2 regions of the Peptoniphilus indolicus genome follow, and region 1 is predicted to be linked to the other one. Evidence: a T-box and tRNA genes for the amino acid it is inferred to sense, from the RefSeq annotation. Region 1 holds a T-box; the other holds one or more tRNA genes.

Region 1 (3,426 bases):
GGGTTGCCATTCTTTTACGACAACTCCTAAGACAATAGCACAGGATATAGATTTAGAATCAAGAGGGTCTAAGTTGAATTCTTATGGGACGGTAGATTTTTCAATGGGAATAGCGCCGGGAGTTTTTGCCATTGCAAAGGCTAATTCTGAAATAATAGATAATGAGATGGAATATTTGAGTGTTGGCAAGAGACCAAATTTCGCCATATATAGACCGTATCATCTAACAAGTTTGGAAACTCCAATTTCAATAATAAGAGCAGTTGTTTTAAAAGATTCTACAATAGCACCTTATAAGGGTTCTGTAGCAGAAACTATTGCAATTGCAAAGAAAGATTTGAAAAAGGGAGAAAAACTTGAGGGAATAGGTGGAAACTCAGTTTATGGAGTGTTGGAAAAAGCAGAAATTCAAAGACGAGAAAATCTTCTGCCGATAGGAATTATCACAGAGAAAACTAAACTTGCAAGAGATGTTGAGATCGGCAAAGCTTTAACCTATGAAGATGTAATTTTAGATGAGGAAGCAAGTATAGTTAAAATAAGAAGGCTACAAGGTAATTGACAACTAAGGTGATATTAATATAAAATATAAAATTGAAATGCATAGTTACATTTTAGAGAATGACTTTGGTAGAGTAGTGCATTTAGAAAGGACGAAAAGCCATGAGAATCACAAAAGAAACAGATTATGCATTCAGGATATGCGGTTACTTAGCCCAACATGAAGGAGAAGTAGTAGGAGCTCCCAAAATTGCACATGATAGAGTTATACCGGAAAGATTTACTCTTAGAATACTTAGAAAGTTGAATTTAGCGGGGATAACTACAGCAAAAAGAGGAGTTACAGGCGGATATATGCTAAATAAGCCAAAAGAGGAAGTTTCTCTTTATGATATAATGGTTGCTATAGACGGACCTATAGTTGTTAACAGATGCATGAATGCAGAAGATCCATATTGTTCATATATGGGAGTTAATTCTTCAGATTTTGACGGTTGCAGGTTTCACGTAGCTCTTGAAGAAGTACAAAATTCGGTAATAAAAATTTTAAAATCCAAGACACTTGAATGTTTTGGAGAAAATAAGCAATGAAGAGACAGTTATAAATAGAGAGTTTCAAGAGAGCATTCGGTTGGTGTGAGAATGTAACTTGAGTTTATAAGATCAACTTGGAGCAAATTGGTAAGTCTGCCTTAAAGACAATTAAGTGATAGGACCTATAATAAGGGTGGTACCGCGGCGTAAGTCGTCCCTTAGTTGGGTCTTTTTTATTATATAAATAAGGAGGAAAAGTTATGGAAAATTTTAAACCGCTTTCAAAATCTCCAGTAAAAGATAGAGAATCTGAAATATCAAATTACTGGGACGATATTGATCTATTAAAAAGATCTGTTGAAGCAAGGGAAGGTAATCATTCGTATATTTTTTATGAAGGACCGCCAACAGCAAATGGTAAGCCGGGTATTCACCACGTAATTGCAAGAACTCTAAAGGATTTAACTTGTAGATACAAGACAATGAGTGGTTATAAGGTAAAGCGTAAAGCAGGTTGGGATACTCACGGTTTGCCGGTAGAAATTGAAGTTGAAAAGAAATTAGGACTTCACAATAAACAGGACATAGAAAAATATGGTGTTGCACAGTTCAATGAAATGTGTAGACAATCCGTATGGGAATATGAGTCTGAATGGAGAAAATTGACTCGAAGAATGGCATATCTAATCGATTTAGATGACCCATATGTAACACTAGACAATAACTTTATAGAATCTGTTTGGAGTATTTACAACAAAATGTTCAAAGACGGATTAATCTATGAAGGACACAAGATTCTTCCATATTGCCCACGTTGTGGAACAGGACTTGCATCTCACGAAGTTGCACAAGGTTATGAAGAAATCAAAACTGAAACAGTTACAGCTAAATTTAAGGTTAAAGGAAAAGACAATGAGTATTTCTTGGCATGGACAACAACTCCTTGGACACTTCCTTCAAACGTAACACTTACTGTAAATCCTAAAGTTGAATATATCAGAGCAAAAATTCATGATGATGTTTATATAGTTGCTAAAGAATTGGCAGATTCTGTATTTGAACACGAATATGAAATTCTTGAAACAATGAAAGGTAGCGACCTTGAAGGCGTTGAATATGAACAATTATTGAAATTTATACAAACTGACCAAAAAGCTTTCTATGTTACAACAGCAGATTATGTAACTACAGAAGATGGTACAGGTGTTGTACACACAGCTCCAGCATTTGGGGAAGACGACTATCAAACAGGAAGAAGATATGGGCTACCAGTTTTCAATCCAGTTGATGAGTCAGGTAGATTCACTGAAACACCTTGGAAGGGTATGTTTGTAATGGATGCAGACAAAGAAGTTATCCAATACTTGAGAGAAAATGATTTATTGTTCAAGAAACATAAATTTGACCACAATTATCCTCATTGTTGGAGATGTCACACTCCATTAATCTACTATGCTCACCCATCTTGGTATATCGAAGTTACTAAGTTTAAAGAAAAACTTGTAGAAAACAACAATGGTGTAAATTGGTTCCCAGATTATGTAGGTGAAAAGAGATTTGGTAATTGGTTAGAAAATCTAAACGATTGGGCAATTTCTCGTTCGAGATATTGGGGAACTCCACTTCCTATTTGGAGATGTGAAGAATGTGGACACACAACTTCAGTAGGTTCAAGAAAAGAACTTGCAGAAAGAGCGATTGAAGATATAGATGATTCAATAGAACTTCACAGACCATACGTAGATGACGTTCATATCAAGTGTGATAAGTGCGGCCATACTATGTCAAGAATACCTGAAGTAGGCGATGTTTGGTTTGACTCGGGAGCAATGCCTTTTGCACAATGGCACTATCCATTTGAGCACAAAGATGATTTCAACGAATTGTTCCCAGCAGATTTCATCTGTGAAGGTATCGACCAAACAAGAGGTTGGTTCTACTCACTTCTTGCAATTTCAACTTATATGACAGGCAAGAGCCCATATAAGAATGTACTTGTAAATGATTTAATTTTAGATAAATTTGGTAAGAAGATGTCTAAATCAAAGGGAAATACTGTTGAACCATTTGATTTATTTGATAGATATGGAGCAGACGTAGTTAGATGGTACTTGATGTATGTATCTCCACCATGGACTCCTACAAAATTTGATGAAGATGGACTTAGAGAAGTTGACTCTAAATTCTTCAGATCAATCAGAAATATCTATAACTTCTTCAGTCTATATGCAAACACAGACGGTATAAATCCTAGAGAATTTGATATTGCATATGAAAAGAGAGATGAAATTGACAAGTGGTTATTGTCAAAATACAACAATCTTGTAAAGACTGTAAGAGAAGATATGGATAAATTTGAAGTTACAAAGGTTGTTAGAAATATTCAAGAAT
Region 2 (3,426 bases), 1.4 Mb from region 1:
CGGTTTACGGTACGGGCGATATCTTACTTGATAGTGGCTTTTCTTGGCAGTGTGGAGTTACATCCTTCTCTACTTGTTTTTCGATCCGCTTCACACTTCAACCTTCTCAAGAGCGGGATTTGCCTCACTCTTAGCCTTTGTGCTTGCACGCCTCACCAACTGGGCGCTTCTGCTATCCTCCTGCGTCCCCACTTACTTTTTAACGCTTGATATCGGTACAGGAATTTCCACCTGTTTTCCATCGACTACGCTTTTCAGCCTCGCCTTAGGTCCCGACTTACCCTGAGTGGACGAGCCTTGCTCAGGAAACCTTGGGTTTTCGACGGGTGAGATTCTCACTCACCTCTCGCTACTCATGCCAGCATTCTCTCTTCTCTAAAATCCACATCGGCTTACGCCTTATGCTTCGTCTCTTAGACATTGCTCCTCTACCACTATATTTACATATAGTCCACAGCTTCGGTATATAGTTTAGCCCCGGTTATCTTCGGCGCAGAATCACTTGACCAGTGAGCTATTACGCACTCTTTAAATGTATGGCTGCTTCTAAGCCAACATCCTGGTTGTCTGAGTAATTCCACATCCTTTCCCACTTAACTATTATTTTGGGACCTTAGCTGGTGGTCTGGGCTGTTTCCCTTTCGACTATGAAGCTCATCCCACATAGTCTGACTCCTTAGTGCTTGATTTGGTATTCGGAGTTTGATAGGTCTCGGTAAGCTCAATGCCCCCTTAACTATTCAGTGCTCTACCCCCTCATCATTGTTCACTAAAGGCTAGCCCTAAAGCTATTTCGAGGAGAACCAGCTATCTCCGTGTTCGTTTGGCTTTTCACCCCTATCCACAGGTCATCCGATAGCTTTTAAACGCTACCCGGTTCGAGCCTCCATCAGATTTTACTCCGACTTCACTCTGCCCATGGATAGATCACACGGTTTCGGGTCTATGGCAACAAACTTTCGCCCTATTAAGACTCGGTTTCCCTACGGCTCCGAAGCTTAACTTCTTAACCTTGCTTATTACCATAACTCGCTGGCCCGTTCTACAAAAAGTACACGATCCTGGTCTATAACCAGTTTCGCTGCTTGTAAACATTAGGTTTCAGTTTCTATTTCACTCCCCTCTCGGGGTTCTTTTCACCTTTCCCTCACGGTACTTGTTCACTATCGGTCACCAAGTAGTATTTAGCCTTAGGGGGTGGTCCCCCTGTCTTCCCACCAGGTTTCACGTGTCCGGTGGTACTCTCTTGTGCCAACTATTTTCGTTTTCGCTTACGAGACTGTTACTCTCTTTGGTACTCCTTCCCAGAAGTTTCTGCTAACTATTTTCGTCTTATGCACGGTCGGGCTCTATCCATTTCGCTCGCCGCTACTTTGGATATCGAGTTTTCTTTCTTTTCCTCGGGTTACTTAGATGTTTCAGTTCACCCGGTTCGCCTCTATAAGCTATGTATTCACTTATAGATACCTCTTTTGAGGTGGGTTGCCCCATTCGGATATCTGTGGTTTGGCGGATATTTGCTCCTACCCACAGCTTTTCGCAGCTTGTCGCGTCCTTCTTCGCCTCTTGGTGCCTAGGCATTCACCTAATGCTCTTTTTTACTTGACCTTTGCTAATCAATTCTTATTGACTGCTTTTATTTGTTTTCCAGTGAAAAAGTGTCTTCTTTATTACTTCGTATTAAATTTGACTCTTCTTCTTTCTTGATATGATTGTTTAGTTTTCATGGTTCATATTGCTTTATTTAAAAAGCATGGTGGACCTGGGGGGACTCGAACCTCCGACCTCACGCTTATCAGGCGTGCGCTCTAACCAGCTGAGCTACAGGTCCATAATATATATAATTAAAACAGTGTAGAAAAGTCTATAAGACTTTTTATTTAATCCACTTTCCTTTTACAGTCTGTGAATTTATTTCCTTAGAAAGGAGGTGATCCAGCCGCACCTTCCGATACGGCTACCTTGTTACGACTTCACCCCAGTCATTAACCCTACCTTCGGCGTCTGCTTCCTTGCGGTTAGCTCGACGACTTCGGGTATTGCCAACTCCCATGGTGTGACGGGCGGTGTGTACAAGACCCGGGAACGCATTCACCGCAGCATTCTGATCTGCGATTACTAGCAACTCCGACTTCATGTTCTCGAGTTGCAGAGAACAATCCGAACTGAGATCGGCTTTTTGAGATTCGCTTGCTATCACTAGCTTGCCCGCTCTTTGTTCCGACCATTGTAGCACGTGTGTAGCCCAGGACATAAAGGGCATGATGATTTGACGTCATCCCCACCTTCCTCCGATTTATCATCGGCAGTCCCTTTAGAGTTCCCATCTTTACATGCTGGCAACTAAAGGTAAGGGTTGCGCTCGTTGCGGGACTTAACCCAACATCTCACGACACGAGCTGACGACAACCATGCACCACCTGTAATACTGTCCCCGAAGGGAAACCTCTATCTCTAGAGGGGTCAATATTATGTCAAGCCCTGGTAAGGTTCTTCGCGTTGCTTCGAATTAAACCACATGCTCCGCTGCTTGTGCGGGTCCCCGTCAATTCCTTTGAGTTTCATGCTTGCGCACGTACTCCCCAGGCGGAGTGCTTATTGTGTTAACTGCGGCACCGAAATCCTCCGACACCTAGCACTCATCGTTTACGGCGTGGACTACCAGGGTATCTAATCCTGTTTGCTACCCACGCTTTCGTTCCTCAGCGTCAGTTTGTGACCAGTAAGTCGCCTTCGCCACCGGTATTCCTCCTAATATCTACGCATTTCACCGCTACACTAGGAATTCCACTTACCTCTTCACTACTCAAGTTTAGAAGTTTCAAATGCTTACGAGGGTTGAGCCCTCGCCTTTCACATCTGACTTTCTAAACCGCCTGCGAACCCTTTACGCCCAGTGATTCCGGACAACGCTCGCCCCCTACGTATTACCGCGGCTGCTGGCACGTAGTTAGCCGGGGCTTCCTCCTATGGTACCGTCATTATCTTCCCATAGGACAGAGCTTTACGAATCGAAATCCTTCTTCGCTCACGCGGCGTCGCTGCATCAGGGTTTCCCCCATTGTGCAATATTCCCCACTGCTGCCTCCCGTAGGAGTTTGGACCGTTTCTCAGTTCCAATGTGGCCGTTCACCCTCTCAGGCCGGCTACTGATCGCTATCTTGGTGAGCCGTTACCTCACCAACTAATTAATCAGACGCGAGTCCATCTTTGACCGCTAATTCACTTTGATCGTTATGACATGTGTCACTACGATTTCATCGGGTATTAATCACCGTTTCCGGTGGCTATCCCCGTGTCAAAGGCAGGTTACTCACGTGTTACTCACCCGTCCGCCGCTAATCCAACTCAACTTCTTCCCGAAGGCGTCGGTTATGTCTTCATCGCTCGACTTGCATGTGTTAGGCGCGCCGCCAGCGTTCGTCC

Evidence for each region. A T-box is a leader RNA that pairs with one kind of tRNA and senses whether it is charged. The one in region 1 lies ahead of ileS (isoleucine--tRNA ligase), so its partner is inferred to be a tRNA-Ile.
Region 2: it encodes a tRNA-Ile, which carries the amino acid that the T-box ahead of ileS (isoleucine--tRNA ligase) is inferred to sense. The anticodon was not compared.

Annotation. Positions count from the first base shown of each region.
Region 1 is NZ_UGTH01000001.1:1,520,339-1,523,764, forward strand. Features, by position in the region: gene DYE58_RS07285 (NAD(P)H-dependent oxidoreductase) at 1-562, shown strand, start outside; gene DYE58_RS07290 (RrF2 family transcriptional regulator) at 664-1,092, shown strand; T-box leader at 1,080-1,257, shown strand; gene ileS (isoleucine--tRNA ligase) at 1,296-3,426, shown strand, end outside.
Region 2 is NZ_UGTH01000001.1:133,875-137,300, forward strand. Features, by position in the region: rRNA gene DYE58_RS00860 (23S ribosomal RNA) at 1-1,608, opposite strand, end outside; tRNA gene DYE58_RS00865 (tRNA-Ile) at 1,755-1,831, opposite strand; rRNA gene DYE58_RS00870 (16S ribosomal RNA) at 1,924-3,426, opposite strand, start outside.